Regions from separate parts of the Blautia sp. AF19-13LB genome, predicted to be linked through region 2. Evidence: riboswitches for the same ligand, from Rfam matches in the RefSeq annotation. Region 2 holds a riboswitch; the other holds the start of a gene.
The links. A riboswitch is a leader RNA that binds a small molecule or an ion and turns the genes downstream of it on or off. The one in region 2 is predicted to bind cyclic di-GMP.
Positions count from the first base shown of each region.

Region 1: another riboswitch for cyclic di-GMP. It lies ahead of DWX32_RS15390 (ABC transporter substrate-binding protein); the one in region 2 lies ahead of DWX32_RS10190 (response regulator).

Region 1 is NZ_QUGO01000017.1:42,374-50,726, reverse strand. Features, by position in the region: gene DWX32_RS15390 (ABC transporter substrate-binding protein) at 18-1,862, opposite strand; cyclic di-GMP riboswitch class I at 1,962-2,037, opposite strand; gene DWX32_RS20920 (helix-turn-helix domain-containing protein) at 2,484-2,690, shown strand; gene DWX32_RS15375 (glycoside hydrolase family 3 N-terminal domain-containing protein) at 2,714-5,128, opposite strand; gene DWX32_RS15370 (glycoside hydrolase family 3 protein) at 5,129-7,552, opposite strand; gene DWX32_RS15365 (GH36-type glycosyl hydrolase domain-containing protein) at 7,602-8,353, opposite strand, start outside.
Region 2 is NZ_QUGO01000008.1:121,117-129,469, forward strand. Features, by position in the region: gene DWX32_RS10175 (AIM24 family protein) at 1-638, shown strand, start outside; gene DWX32_RS10180 (MATE family efflux transporter) at 803-2,134, shown strand; gene DWX32_RS10185 (DUF3878 family protein) at 2,435-3,433, opposite strand; gene DWX32_RS10190 (response regulator) at 3,608-3,748, opposite strand; cyclic di-GMP riboswitch class I at 3,767-3,842, opposite strand; gene DWX32_RS19625 (hypothetical protein) at 3,952-4,095, shown strand; tRNA gene DWX32_RS10195 (tRNA-Arg) at 4,470-4,543, shown strand; gene DWX32_RS10205 (ParB/RepB/Spo0J family partition protein) at 4,870-5,835, shown strand; gene DWX32_RS10210 (ParA family protein) at 5,850-6,635, shown strand; gene DWX32_RS10215 (ParB/RepB/Spo0J family partition protein) at 6,625-7,533, shown strand; gene DWX32_RS10220 (DUF6017 domain-containing protein) at 7,612-8,353, shown strand, end outside.

The DNA.
Region 1 (8,353 bases), on a different contig from region 2:
TTGTTCTATCTCCACTTTTACTGTTCAACCTCTATATAGTCTTCCGGTGCTGACGGCTGCTGTCCATTTGACATTGCTTCGGTCCATGCACTTGATAATGTTGTATCTTTAAGCTGCTCAATCTCACATTTCAGATTTATTTTTTTCAAAACAGACATTGTGGTGTCTGTAAGAAGAATCGAGTATTCCTTTTCTTTGTCTATTTTCTTATCATTAACTGTTAAGTCCTTTAACGAAAATCCACTTTCCTCTTGATTGACGATCATTTTCATACCGGATGCAATTGGTAATTCGTATTTATTGGTTACGTAAAAATTCTCATCAGCATCAGCAAGATAATTTTCCACGAGTTCATAAACCTGTTTACCATTGATTTTTGCAACATATAATGGTGTATCTGAACTCTTCGCTGTCATCATGCCAACCCGGCTGCTGGTGCATTCTCCTTTGTACATAGAAGAAGTGAAATAATAATATGGTGCCAGAGCCAGCTGTGCATCATTTTCTTCTCTGATCGTAGTTAAAATGGAAGATGCTGCATCACGGCCATTTCTATCGTTCAGTGAAATGGAATATTCATTTTCAAAATTCACCGTTGCTTTTTCTTCTGGATCTTTACGATTCATTACACTGCGAAAAGTATCATAAGCCTGTATTTCATCCATTTCCCCTGACAGTAATCCGTGAACAGCCTCAAGACTTGCATCAAATGATTTTTGGGCGGAATATCGGATATAAACAGCATTATTATTAATTTCCTCTTCCAGTCCAGGCACATCCTGCATCATGGTTGGAACATCTGTATTCAATGAAATAACACCGCTTCCATCCGCAATCAGCTTTTGCCCCTCTTCTGAAATCATACAATCCAGCACATCCAGCGCAGTATCCAGTTTCTCCCGGTCTTTTTCCAGGTTTTTGTTAAATGCAATGTTTAAGGACGGAGTCATGTACACATAGGATTCATCCGATGTCTGTGAAAAGTAAGGAATACGGATCAGCTCCGCATCCATCTGTTTCTGCAGCTGCTGCATAACCGTCGGATGTCCATGAAACATTGCTGATTTTCCTTCGACAAACATCTGGGTTCCTGTATTGATATCAATATTGATATCTTCTTTACCAAAATGCGAGTCCTTAAGAAACTGACTGGTTTCTGAAAAAATACGTTTCCATAATACATCATCAAACTTTACTTCATCCGCTGCAGTCTCTGCACCGTTTCGCCATTCAATACCATCCAGGCTTGTAAACTCACCGATTGCTGCAGCCTGGATGATTTCATTATTAGACCAGTCTTCACCAAGATCCATGGAATACGGTTTTATGCCATTATCATAAAACTGCTGACATGCCTGTACATATTCCTCATAATTTTCTGGAATCTTTACGCCATACTGATCAAACAGTGTTTTGTTGGCAATGATCGTCTGCGGAATACCACAGATTGGCAGCCACTGGATTTCATCCTCCGCATTCTTATAATATTGCACCGCATAAGAATAATACTTGGAAACAACATCATAAGAAGCAAAATCCATAAGATAAGGCTGTAAGTCCTGTGCATCTGTTCCAGAAAATCGACGTACTGTTATAATATCCGGTAATTCATCATGTTCTTTAAAATAACTGTATAAATCGGTATCATTGTTACCTATAATAAATTCAATATCCTGATCTGGAAACTGTTCATGGATATAGGGTGCAATATTTTTCATCAAACGATTTTCCCACAGATAAACGGTAAGATGATCATCATTTATAGATACTTCTTTCTTTGACTGTCCACATCCAGACAAGACAGCAGATGCTACAAGTACACCTGACACCACTGCTATCAGACAACGTTTTGCCTTTTTCATACTTTTATTTTCCTCATTCTTTCCTGATAAAATCATTATTGTTACGTCTATGAAATAACACCGTAAAAAAGCACCGTCAGACAGACAGTGCACCTCATTTTATGCAACTGGCTGCCATTTTAAAGGCCCTGTAGCTTTGCGTCCCAGACTTTCATCTGGTTTGCCAATTTCCTTATTATAGCTTTAATCTTATGTAAAAAACTGATTTTATTATACTTTAGTGTTCTACTATACACAAGAAAAAAATTAACATTTTAACGTTCAAAAACAAAAAAAGAACAGCCGATACATATACTCGAACTGTTCTCTTACTTCCGAAGTCCACGCAGCATTGACATTACTGTTTCCTGCTCATTTGTACTCAGATCATTCCATATCCCTAGAACTTCTTTCTGTTTTTCTGTCAGATTCTCTGAATTATCTTCTCGAAAAAACTGCGATAATGTCACGCCCAAAGCTACACATATTTTTTCAAGTGTGATCAGCGACGGCAGGTTTTCCTGCTCTGGTTCATATGGTACTTACAATTCCACGTTGTATGTGATAAACTATTATTGTCCATTTAGACTACCTTTACAATCCTTTTTACAGCAAGTATACTTATTATATCGAAAAAATAATATGAAAATATCTGCAGAAATTATTAAGATATTGCCAAAACATAGAAAACAAATCACGGAGATAACAGAAACCACACTTCCCATCAGACAGATCGTCCTGCAGACCGGCTTCAGCCAGCAGTCCTATTTCGGAAAATGTTTCCGTGAAAAAATGAACTGCTCCCCACGGGAATACCGCAAGAACAGAACCGAATGCCGCTTTGTATAAAATGGCATCCGGTTCTGTTCTTTTTATTTCGCTGCGGCACTTGCCCAAAACGCTCTATTTCTTCCCGCAACCCATTTATTTTCTTTCACACAGTAGCTTCCTCTTAAACGAATATCTTCTGAAGAACTTCCGACCTCTACTGCATATCGTCCTTTTTCCACTTTCCAGTGCATATCAATGTCCAGAAAAGCCATTTGATCCGTTTTCACCTCAAAGCATACCGTTTTCTTTTCGCCCTTTCGCAGGTGAATGCGCTTAAAACCTGCCAGTTCTTTTACTGGTCTTGTCAGGCTGGCATATTCATCTCGTAAATAAAGCTGGACAACCTCATCTCCTTCACAGCTTCCCGTGTTCTCAACAGCGCAGGAGATCTGAACCGTATCTGCTGCCTTTTCATTTCCCATCGAGATATGTAAATCCGAATATGTAAATGTTGTATACGACAGTCCGTATCCAAAATAATATCTCGGTCTGTGCGGCATATTCACATAATTGGCAAAACCGATACTGCCGCTCTGATCCCAGGAGGAACCATATGGATGATTGTAATAAACCGGAAGCTGTCCCACTCCATAAGCAACGGTAACCGGAAGTTTTCCTCCCGGATTATATATTCCGGTTAAAATATCAACTACTGCTTCTGCTCCTGTTTCTGATGGACTCCATGCTTCCAGAATAGCATCTAAATATTCCTCTGCAGCATCACTGGAAATCGGTCTTCCATCAAAGTGAACGCCAACCAATGGTTTTCCAAGCTGCGCAGCCTTGCGAATAAATGCATCCTGACATTTTGGAAGGTTAATATCAGTACTGTCAATTCCTTCTCCCATTGATGCCATGGAACACGTTCCGTGCTTACCGCCAAGCGTCAGTATCACAATGTCTGCCTGCTTTGCTGCCTGCAGCGCTTCTTCAAAATGACTTTCGTCGTTTCCTGCAATCGGATAGCCATATGCATATAAAATCTCACTTTCCGGAAAGCGGATTTGGAATTCTTCATACAGATTTCTGCATTGCGGTTTCTGTCTTTTCAGGATCTGATCAAACTGCTCTGTCTCATCAGACTGAATATTGGTTCCCGGAACCGTAATAATCTCATCTGCATCTGCCTGTACAACTCCGCTTACACCTGCAATAGAATTGGCAATCGCATAGGTAGACTCCATCATACACATATGTGTGTATCCACCAAACATTTTTCTGGCATACCCGGCATGCGGTCCGATCACCGCGATTTTTTTCCCTTTTGCCGCAATCGGCAATACGCCGTCATTTTTCAGCAATACCATGGATTCTCTGGCCGACCGCAGGGAAGTGTTCCTGTCTGCTTCCTGCATTACAAGAGCATGAAGCTCTTTTCCTTCCAGCGCATAGGGATTTTCAAATAAGCCCATTCTGAATTTTCCCTCCAGAACCCGCAAAACCGCTGTATCCAAAATATGGATATCCAGTTTTCCACTTGAAAACATCTCTTTTAATTTCTCATTATAGCCAGTACAGGACGGCATCTCGATATCCATTCCCGCATGAAGACACATCGCACCGGCTTCTTCAAATGTTTCTCCAATATGATGTACACTATGCGCATTTCCCACTGCACCGTAATCGCTGATGCACATGCCGTCAAATCCCATTTTTTCCCGAAGCAGTTTCGTAAGCATGTTATGAGAAGCAGATACATCTTCTCCATTCACAGCGCAATAACAAGGCATAATACCTTTCAGATCTGACTCTGTGATTGCTGCCTGGAAAGGTTTTGCAAACACTTCTTCTAAAAGTCGCGTCGGCGTTTCGCTGTGTGTTCCATGAATTCCACCCTGCGAATTATGAAAAGCCACAAAATGTTTTGCCACACTTTCTGCTTTTCTTGAAGCAACTGTATTCTTTTGTATTCCTTTCGTATACGCTGCCCCCATCGCACTTACAAGGGAAGCATCTTCTCCATAACTTTCTCCAAAACGGCCCATACGCGGATCTCTTGCCACATCCAGAACCGGTGCCAGTATATGGGTAATACCACAGGCCGTTTCCTGTCTGCTCACAATTTCTGCAATCTGTTCTTCCAGCTTGGGATCAAAGCTTGCTCCCCTGCCAATCCCAGACGGAAAACTGGTGGAGTCCTGAATGAAGGCCCCGCACAATCCTTCCATATGAAAGATTGCCGGTATTCGATGGGCACTGTTTTCCATCACAATCTTCTGCACTTTTCTCTGCCATGCAGCCACTTCATCAAGTGTCTCCATCCTGCGCATTTCCAGCGTGCTTACTTCTCCCATTCCGTATTTTGTCTCCTGCTGAATTTTTTCAAAGTTATAGGCATCCTGATCAAAAGGAAAAACACAGTTAATCTGTGCCATCTTTTCATCAAGGCTCATTTCTTTGAGCAGAAGAGAGGCTCTTTCTTTGGCACCCAGTGTATGATCCCTATATGATTTCATTTAAATACGCTCCCCTTTCTCAAATAACTTCAGAACATGTAACAATCTTGCAACACTCCTTTCCAGATCTTTTCTGGTAATCCGTCTCTCCTGATAGGCCTGCAAAATCTGCCGGATCACCGGCGGGCCACCCGGCATCACAATATCATTTCCCGCTGCCACAGCATCGCCGCCATCTGCGACAATATCCATATCGCCCCAGTCAGTAACGACAACACCATCAAAGTTCCATTCTTCCCGTAAAATATGCGTACACAAATCTCGATTTCCAGCTGCAAGAACCCCATTAATTTTATTAAACGATGTCATAATAAAGGATACTCCGGCATCTCGAACCAACATTTCAAAAGGTTTCAGATAAAGTTCCCGCAATGCACGTTCCGTAAGGATGGAATCTACCGCATCGTACCGCTTCTTCGCACTTCCTCTTCGATACGTTTCCTGTTCATTCACGGCAAAATGTTTGGGGCAGACGCGGACAGGATGATTTTCCTGAACGCCCTTTGTAATCTGGACCGCACAGATTCCGGTCAGATAAGGATCCTCCGAAAAATATTCAAAATTTCGCCCGCAAAGCGGATTCCGGTGCAGATTGACTGCTGGTGCCAGCCATACGTCAACCGCTTTCTTTTCGCACTCTGCGCCAACCGCATTTCCAAACGCTTCCCACAGTTCTTTATTGAATGCGCAGGAAATCAGCATAGCCGTTGGCCAGGCCCCCGTTCCCACACCTGCCGGTCCATCTTTATAAAAAATGGAATGAATACCTTTTTCTGGCATAGCCGGGGAGACATATCCTTTTGCTCCGACTGGATGATCGTTTTTGGTCAGTGGATTTCCCTGACCATCCAATATAGTTTCCGGCTGTTCCTGTTTGCTGAACGCTGCAAATGGAATTCCAGGTCCATACCCCACACACAATGCAGCCAGCTGTTCGATACTGAAATTTTTTACTTGTTCCATTTCATCCCGTAAAAGATCATATCTTTCCTGCTCTTTTAAACCATCGGTCTCTTCTTTTTTCTTTTCATGCATTCGGACCTTTTTTCGTCCTTCTCTTGCAGATAGTACCTGCAAATGCTCTACATTGCAGTTTTGCACGCAAAGACGATTCACACATTTTTTAATTACGTAATCTTCTCTTATCTGGATTTCTCCTGCAAAAATTGTCTCACGGGATGAATTTCCGATAAAAAACTGATATTTTCCCTTTTCCAGGATATATGATGCAGATGTCTCAACATATCCTGCCAGATCCTGCATGGATATTCGGATCGAAATATTCTGTTTCTCCCCCGGAGCAAGAAGTCTCGTTTTTGCAAAGCCTTTTAATTCTTTTTCCGGTTTTTCCGACTCTGTACCAGAGCAGGACAAATAAAGCTGTATCGTTTCTTTTCCTGCATAATTTCCGGAATTTGTTACCTCCGTAATAAATTCCACCTCTTCTTTTTCCTGTTTCATCTCTTTCGGAAGAATCGTAAACGATGTGTAAGACATTCCATATCCAAAGGGGTACAATACCTGTTTCCGAAAAGTATCAAAATAGCGATACCCCAGATAAATGTCTTCCTGATACACCGTTACCGGGCTTTTCGTATATCCTGTACTTCCATTTGCCTTTGCATCCAGTCCATAATTTTCGTAAGTTAAAATTTCATCTTCCTGTTCTTTATTCCAGGTGAAATTTTCTGCTGTCGGGTAGTCTTTGAAAGACTCTGCCATGGAAAAACTTAATTTGCCAGATGGATTCACAGCCCCCGTCAGAATATCAGCTAATGCTCCGCAGCCTTCTTCGCCCGGAATTCCCAGAAACACCACGGCCTTAATTGCGGAATAGGCGTTCACCCACTGCATATCGATCATTCCATTAATATTCAGTACAACGATCACATGTGGAAAAACACAGCACACCTGTTCCAGCAGTTCTTTTTCGGATTCGGTAAGTTCATAATCACCTTTGATGTGCCTGTCACATTCTTCCCCACCGGAATTCCTTCCCAGCACAAAAACAGCGGTATCGGTAAACTCCCTGGCTTTCTGCATCAGCTGCTCCGGAATGTGATACTCTGTCCACATCGGCTGATATTTTCCAAAGATCTCATACATAAAACCACAGTTCATATTTTCTACATTTGTGATATCAATACCGTCAATCACAAACTTTTCCGATTCGTTTTTTTGATGGCTGGTGTAAAATTGTTTTAACCCTGCTTCTGCACAGATTCCTCTTTTTTCACATTCACATAAGAGATTCTTGTTTGCAAGGGATTTGGATGCTCCCGAACCGTTTCCCGAAAAAATGGTTTCTATCTGTGCCCGTCCCAAAAAAGCCACCTTTTTTTCTTTTAATGGCAAGATCTGCTCTTCATTTTTCAAAAGAACAATTGATTCTTCCACAAGTTCCTGAAAAATACTTTTTTTCATCTCTTTTCCTTTCTTTCTGCTGATGTCTTCCTAAACAAGCCTCTTTTGTCTATTTACGCAATATAACATGGACTTCATGCATTTTTCCATCCTTGAAATCAGGCAGCACAAACCCATCTGCTTTGTCGGACATATCGCAAACTGCTCCATCTGTCTTAATTTCAAGCACTCCTTTTTCCAGATGATCTGGATTTTCGATGATTACATGATAATCAGCACCTCGAAAATGTCTGGTCACTTCTGCCTTTTCCCATTCTTTCGGCAGACACGGATCGATCCGCAGTCCATCGTAATCCCGTTTGATTCCGAGGATTCCTTCGTACACCCCCATCATGCACCACGCAGAAGTTCCCGTTGTCCAGGACTGGTAGGATTTTCCATAATATCCGGGATTGGTAGAATAACAGTTTGTAAAAACATATGGTTCTGCTCCGGATTGCATGGATGGATTTTTATCACTGTCCGGCATAATTTTTTTCAGTGTTTCGAATGCTTTGCTTCCTCTCCCCACCTTGCAGTCCATCAGAATTTTAAACCCTGTAGCATGACAGTATACACCACCATTTTCAAACAATCCTGGCAGCATGCCGGACATTCTCCCTACATTTGGCGAATACTTCTGATACGGCGGAAGATTTAACGGAAATCCAAAATCATGCTCCATGGAATCCACTGCTTTTAATATCTTTGGTAATTTCTCTGCATCTGCAACATCTCCTAAAACAGCCCATGTCTGCGCGTTCAGATAAATTTTGCTTCCTTCGCTGTTTTTGGAACCAATATTCTCCACATCACTTAACG
Region 2 (8,353 bases):
GTGCGATGCAGTGGATGGGCGGCCATGTACAGGCGACCGCCGGAATCAAAGGGATCGGCGACCTGTTCGGAAAGGCCATCAAAGGCGCCATGACAAAGGAATCTGCCGTAAAACCGGAGTACGTCGGCGACGGATATCTCGTGCTGGAACCGACCTACAAATACATCATTCTTGTGGATGTCGAGAAATGGGGCTCCTCCGGAATGACGATTGAGGACGGCATGTTCCTCGCCTGCGACGGCAGAGTCAAAACCAAACTGACCGCCCGCAAGAGCATTTCCTCCGCTGTCCTCGGCGGCGAAGGCTTCTTCAATCTGAGCCTCGTCGGCAGAGGCGCCGTTGCCCTCGAAAGCAACGTACCTGAGGACGAACTGATCGAAGTCGAACTCGAAAACGACGAACTGAAAATCGATGGAAACCTCGCCGTCTGCTGGTCCTCCAACCTTGATTTCACCGTAGAGCGCTCCACCAAAACCCTCGTCGGCTCCGCCGTCAGCGGTGAAGGCCTCGTCAACGTCTACCGCGGAACCGGCCGCGTCCTCATGAGCCCGGTCGCCCCGACAGATTCCCTGCTGACTGCAACCAACACGACCCAGGCGAACCCCGCTGTGAAGAACAACCTTCCGCCGGAAAATTAAATTCGAATCCTCTCCGCCCCTATGCCTAATACGCATAGAAAAAAGTCAAATTAAACCTCGTTTTTGATTGACACTTTCTTCAAAGCATGTTAGCGTAAAATACGCACTTATCTTTACATTCTTAAGAAAAACCATACGATAAAATACATGTTCTGGAGAAAATGATGAATAGAATAAACTGGACTGAACTGAAACCGCAGATTCAGCAGGTCGGGCGATTAAGTCTGCCTGCGATTCTTACACAGATTACTACGATTGCGATGCAATACATTGATTCCGCGATGGTCGGCGCGCTTGGGGCGAATGCTTCGGCGGCGATCGGGCTGGTTTCGTCGACGACGTGGCTCCTCAGCGGTGCGATTTATGCGGTTTCAGCCGGTTTTTCTGTTCAGGTAGCGCATCAGATCGGGGGAAATCATGACAAGAAGGCAAGGGATGTTGTGCGGCATGGCATCGCGTCCGCGCTTGTTGTGTCGGCTGTTTTGTGCCTGATCGGGCTTCTGATCAGTCATCCGCTGCCGGGGTGGCTCGGCGGTGCGCAGGAGATCCGGCGGAATGCCACGCTCTATTTTATGATGTTTGCCATCATGCTTCCGTTTTCCCAGCTCAACTCGCTGATGTCGTCCTTCCTGCAGTGCAGCGGTGATATGGTGACGCCCAGTATTTTAAATGCCGTCATGTGCGTGCTCGATATCATTTTCAATGCTCTTTTGATTCCGGTTTTCGGTGTCATGGGTGCCGGTATGGGAACGATGCTGGCCTGCGCCGTCATCAGCCTCACGGGTGCCTGGTTCTGTTGTGTCCGCAATCCGCGGCTGCGTCTCCGCCGGAAGGAAAAAACGGTTTTTGATACGAAAATTCTGAAAACTGCATTCAAAATCGGTGTGCCGGTTGCCGTACAGGAAATCGCGATGAACAGCGCCATGGTTGCTGCCACCATGCTGATTGCCCCGCTCGGCTCCATTGCGATTGCGGCCAATTCGTTCGCCGTCACCGCCGAAGGCCTCTGCTACATGCCAGGCTACGGCATCGGTTCCGCCGCGACAACGCTCGTCGGCAGAAGCTACGGCGCCGGAAATTACAAGCTGGCGAAACGCTACGGAAATATCTGCATTGCCATGGGCGCAGTCCTGATGGCCATCACTGGAGGTCTGATGATGATCTTCTGTCCGTTCGTCTTTAGCATTCTGACTCCTGACCCGCAGGTTCGCTCGTTTGCCGCCGAGGTACTCCGCATCGAACTGCTCGCCGAGCCGTTTTTCGGCGCTTCCATCGTTGCCGCCGGAGCCCTCCGCGGAACAGGCGATACGTTTGTGCCAAGCCTTCTGAACCTTGGCAGCATCTGGGTCATCCGCCTCGGTCTCGCGGTGCTTCTCATCACCCCGCTCGGCCTGCGCGGCATGTGGATCGCCATGGCTATCGAGCTCTGCATCCGCGGATTGCTGCTGCTCTACCGCCAGCATACATCGAAATATTATAAACTGCCCGCAGCCTGACTTGGCGGCAGCGTATAGAAAAAGCGCTTATTTGAGATTTCATTCCCGCCTCAAATAAGCGCTTTCTATTTTACCTTATCCCTTGTTTCAATTCACAGTCGGTATTTTCACGGAGTCTGACATGTCGAAAATAGTTCGACTGTGACTTGCCTCATGTCTGTGGAGGATACCGATTTCTCTCCGCCCGCCACTGCCGTTATGTTTCTTTTAACAATTCATCCCACCACTTTAGAAGCGGGGGACTTCTTGTCTACTGGTATTAAAACTGAATCACTTCCGGCTCATCCGTAAAGGAGCTGATCATTGCCGTTGCGTTCTGGAAATTTTAAACGTCTCAACCTCCACAACCCGCTCTTTCCCTCTCGTTCCCCAGATCATCAGATGGACCTTATATTCCACCGAATCCCGTGCATAAAAGAATGGCTCCTCGCGCAGCAATGATGCGCGTTTTCCTTCGGCTTCCAGTATCTTTTTCCGTTTCATTGCCTGCTCCTGGATTTTTCGGATCTGGGTTCCTTCTTCGCCGGTGAAGCGTCGTTTCGGATAATTCTGTGCTTCGCGGGCCAGTTTTTTTTCCAGTAAATCCACGACTTTCGCGTGGCGGCTCGTATGCAGCAGTTTTGCGATCTGTTTTGCGAGGAGTTTTCCCTGCCATTTTTCATAAAGTGCAAGATACCACAGCAGCACTTTATCGCCTGCCTCCGATGCCAGTTTTTTCATCTCCGTAATTGCCTCTTCCGTCGCTTCCCACCACGGGCATGACGGTACGAGATACTGATCCGGCACGGCCGGGTAGCAGCAGAAATTGAGCGGCGGGAAATTGGCCAGCGATGCCAGACGCATTTCTTCATCGGTGCAGAACGCCTCGCCGAGGTATTCCAGCTTGTCCCGCAGGATCGCAATACGGAACTCAATCTGCCGCAGATACTCGTATCCGTCCACCCAGAAATGACCCGTTTTTCCGTAATCAAACAGATGCACTTCCAGTGAAAGGCGGCTGAAAAACAGCGTGCACACCGTCTCTTTCTGCCGCACGATCAGAACGTACTGCTCCCCGTCTTTTTCCAGTGCGGCATCTATTTCTCCCTCGTATTCCTTCTGATACGTTCCCGTCAGCTCCGCGTCATGAAAAACGAGAAAGCTCTCTGCCGCATCGTTCATCAGATAGACAAGCCAGATCTCCTTTTCTCCTCCCCCGTACCGCTCACCCGGAAGCAGCAGCTCGAACTGCCCCTGCGAAAGAAGCACATCCAGCCTTTCCAGTTCCTCGGTCCATGTGATATTTTCTGCAATTTCCATTCCGTGATTCTCCCCTGTTTTCTTTTACTTCCTATGATACACCATAAAAAGGCTCCACTGCAATCCAAAGCAGTAGAGCCCCTTCTCCAAATTTTTCTGTTATTAATCCGTCCCGTTATCCGGCGCATGCCGTCCGCACTTTCTCGTCCAGCGTCGTCTGAATCTCTTTTAAATTCACCGGTTTCGAAATATGCCCGCGTCCGCGCACCGCTTGCGGTCCGTTGCAAAGGTATTTGCTGTCATCGCAAAAATCGGAACATCATTGTCCTCACGCACACTGTTTCGAATTTTTTTCGTCGCCTCGATGCCATCCATCACCGAAATGTTCCATATTTACGCAGCTGGCTGCCATTTTACAGGCCCTGTAGCTTTGCGTCACAGCCTTTCGACTGCTTTGCCGAGATTCTTTTTTTATTTTAATTCATTGCTGTAAGACTCTCTTCTCCTTTCCCATCGGAATATGATATAATGACCTCTGGATTTTGGCAGATTACTGTTTTTAACATTGGAGGTGTACGATGAAATACAGACTCATAACAGAAAACGATTTAGAATATGTTGTCGAAAAAAATAATGAATACTACAACAATGTCGAAGGCTGCTGGACCTATGAAAAAGCCTATAAGAGAATTTATCAGGTACTCACAATGGAAAATTCCTGAAGTAAACTGCGGAATCGCAAGTATGTGTTTCGTCTTGAAAAAGCAGCAAAAATATAGTATAATATTTTTGTTTCTGACCTGGCTGAAACATTTATAATTCTTGTTTCTGTAGCTCAGCAGGATAGAGCGTCCCCCTCCTAAGAGAAAGCCGAGGCATTCCCCAAAGGGAAAAAATGAAAAACAACTTTCAGTTCGAATCTATTCTGAAAAATGCCAAAGGTGACAACAAAGCATTCCCCAATTTGGGGAACGTTCTAATGTTACCAAAGTAAAAAAATCTGTAGATTGACAACTCGAAAAAGAGTTGATAATCTTATATATGGCCGAAGGGAAAAATCCCAGAAACCCAGTAAAATCAAGGGTTTGCGGCATGTGTCGTCATAGCTCAGCTGGATAGAGCACTCGCCTCCTAAGCGAGGGGTCGGAGGTTCAAATCCTCTTGGCGACGGGCTTCAAAGCGTTCGAAAATGTTAGCTGGATTAGCTGACAGCGAACGCTTTTCTTATTTTCTAATCACGTTCGTGGCATGAAATTCCATTCAAAATGATCCATTTCCAGCTAACACAATCCGATTTTTGTTAGCTGACAGCTAATCAAAATCACCGGTTTGCAAACATGGTTTTTCAAGAGTCCAGCTAACATTTGGGTTCCGCTCTGTTGTCACCCCTTATTTGGGGATGTAAATCAGAGAAAAGGCAGGAAAAGAAACAATCTCTCCGAAACCTGCAAACATAAATTAGCTGAAACAGTATTCAATTCTATTAGCTACAGCTAATAGTCAAACGGCAATGTCTGTTTGGAACTTTTCTTACAACAAAAGTTCCAGGCAGGCATTTTTTATTTCCTGAATCCTGGAGGAAAGGAGTCAAGATGACTGATGCAAACAGACAATCAGGAGAAAAAGAAGAAAGAATCATAGAAATTGAGATTGAACGTCTCCGCCCTTTTAAGGAGCATCCGTTTCAGGTGAAAGATGATAAGGAAATGTTTCTTCTGCAGGAAAGCATTGAGAAATATGGAATCTTAAATCCGCTGATCGTCAGACCGGTACCGGATGGCTACTATGAAATCATATCCGGTCACAGAAGAAAACATGCTGCAGAGAAACTTGGATACCGTAAAGTACCGGTGATCATCCGGGTATTAAGTGAAGATGATTCCATCTTAAGCATGGTGGATTCGAATCTTCATAGAGAACGGATCAGCTACAGTGAAAAGGCTTTTGCTTACAAATTAAAGAATGACGTATTGAAAAGAAAAAGTGGTCGAAAAAAGAGCCAAGTTGACCACAAAAAAACAAGAAAACGTTCGATAGATATTATCAGTGAGGATTGTGGTGATAGCCCAAAACAAGTGCAGCGTTATATTTCACTGACAAAGCTGATACCAGAAATGTTGCAGAAGCTGGATGATGAAATTATTTCTTTTTGCCCGGCTGTGGAAATAGCAGCACTGAAAGAAAATGAACAAAGAGAACTGCTTAAAGCAATGGATTATGCACAGGCGATTCCGTCACTCTCACAGGCTCAGCGGATAAAGCAGCTGAGTAAAGAAAAACAGTTATCGCTGGAAAAGATGGAAGAAATCATGTGTGAAGTTAAAAAGGGTGAGATCACAAGAGTGGCATTCACAAACGAGCAGTTACACAAGTATTTTCCAAATTCCTATACACCGGCAATGATGAAACGGGAAATACTGGCACTGCTGAAATTATGGAAAAAAGAATCATGGGAAAGTTAAAGGAGGAAGAAATCATGTGTAAAGTTATATCCGTAGTAAACCAGAAAGGTGGAGTCGGCAAGACCACCACAACCGTAAATGTAGGTATTGGACTGGCAAGAGAAGGTAAAAAAGTACTGTTGATTGATGCAGATCCGCAGGGGAGTTTAACAGCAAGTCTTGGATATGAAGAACCGGATGATCTTCGAATTACACTGGCAACAATGATGATGGATGTTATCAATGAAGAAGATATTAATCTGGAAGATGGTATCTTACATCATCAGGAAAATGTAGATCTGCTTCCAGCAAATATTGAGCTTTCCGCACTGGAAGTAACGATGGGAAATGTTATGAGCAGAGAAATGATCATGAAAGAATATATCGATGCGATAAGATCCCGATACGATTATATCCTGATCGACTGTATGCCAAGTCTTGGTATGATGACAATCAATGCACTGGTTTCTTCCGATTCCGTGCTGATACCTGTACAGGCCGCATATCTGCCTGTTAAAGGACTTCAACAGCTGATTAAGACCATTCTTACAGTAAAGAAAAGATTGAATCGGAAACTGGCGATTGAGGGCATTCTCCTGACTATGGTAGATTTCAGAACCAATTACGCAAGGGACATTGCATCAAGAGTACATACAACCTACGGAAGTCAGATTGAGGTATTTGAAAATGTGATCCCGATGTCTGTAAAAGCTGCTGAGACCAGTGCGGAAGGAAAAAGTATCTACATGCACTGCCCGAAGGGAAAAGTTGCTGAGGCATATATGAATTTAACACAGGAGGTTTTGAAGAATGAAAAATAGAAGTGGTGAAAAGATTAAGCTGGCAAGTATTGATGAACTGCTCGGTGTGGTAAATGAAGAATCTGCAATGGAGATAGAGATCAGTAAGATCCATCCGTTTAAGAATCATCCATTCAAGGTGTTGGATGATGAAAAGATGCAGGATCTGGTAGAGAGCGTAAAGATCAATGGAGTGTTGACACCGGTACTTCTCCGTATGGATGAAAACGAAGATTACGAAATGGTATCCGGTCACAGAAGAATGCATGCAGCACAGCTTGCAGGACTCACAACTATTCCGGCAATCGTAAGAGAATTATCAGATGATGATGCCATTGTGACGATGGTGGACGCTAACATTCAGCGAGAGGAACTGTTACCGAGTGAGAAAGCCTTTGCCTACAAGATGAAACTTGATGCAATGAAAAGACAGGGAATCAGAACAGATTTAACTTGTGTACAAAATGAACACAAGTCAGGTAAAAAGTCACGAGAATTATTGGGTGAGCAAGTTGGAATAAGCAGTGTGCAGGTGACTCGTTATATCCGACTGACAGAGCTTATTCCGGAACTTCTTGATCTGGTAGATAACAAAAAGCTTCAGTTCACGGTTGCTGTAGATATCTCTTACATCGATAAGGAAGTACAGGGATGGATTTACGAATATATCTGCGACACAGGATTTATCAAACCAAAACAGATTGCAGCACTTAGAAATCAGCTGAATGATGGACCAATCAATCAGATCCAGATGTTATCGATTTTCAATAATTGTGTAATGGCAAAGAAAGTATCCCGGTCTCTTACTTTCTCAGAAAAGAAACTGACAAAGTATTTTCCGGATGATTATACAGCCAAAGATATGGAACAGATAATTGAATCATTATTAGAAAAATGGATGCAGGAACAGTCCTGTTAAGGATAGAAAAAGCTAAGAAAACAAAGTCAAAGAAGTTTAAAAAGAGGACTTCTTAGCAGAAAACGAAAGGAGGAAATTATGGAGAAAAAAATGACATTTAATTATTTTTACGGTACCGAAGCTGATCAGTTCAGCTTCTACCGCATACCAAAAGCATTATTTACAGACAGCTACTTTAAAGATTTATCAAGCGATGCCAAAATTTTATATGGACTGATGTTGGATCGAATGTCTCTTTCCATCAAGAATCAGTGGTTTGACGACAAAAACAGAGCATATATCTACTTTTCCATCGAAGATATCATGGAATTACTGAACTGTGGCAGAAATAAAGCCATCAAATCCATGAGAGAACTGGATGACGAAACAGGAATTGGTCTGATTGAGAAACGTAGACAGGGATTTGGAAAGGTGAATGTTATCTACGTAAAAACCTTTATGCCTGAGAAAACAGATGAGAAAAAATTTGGAGAGGAATTAGAGAAGTTTAAAAAACAAACTTCTGTGGAAAATGAAGAGACTGCAGAAGTTTACAATTTAAACTTCATGAAGTCCCAAAATCAAACTTCTAGAAGTCCCGAAAACAAACTTCAAGAAGTTTACATTTCAAACCCTAATAATACTAATCTTAGTGATACTGAAATGAATGATAATAAATCTAATCATATCATATCTGTGGATGAGAAAAGATGTGATAGCGATAATCGCTCTGAGGATTATCAGGCTTATGAAAACCTTGTCAAGGAGACCATTGATTATGAATCACTGGAAATAACCCATCATGACGATATGCGACAGGTAGATGAAGTCGTGAACCTGA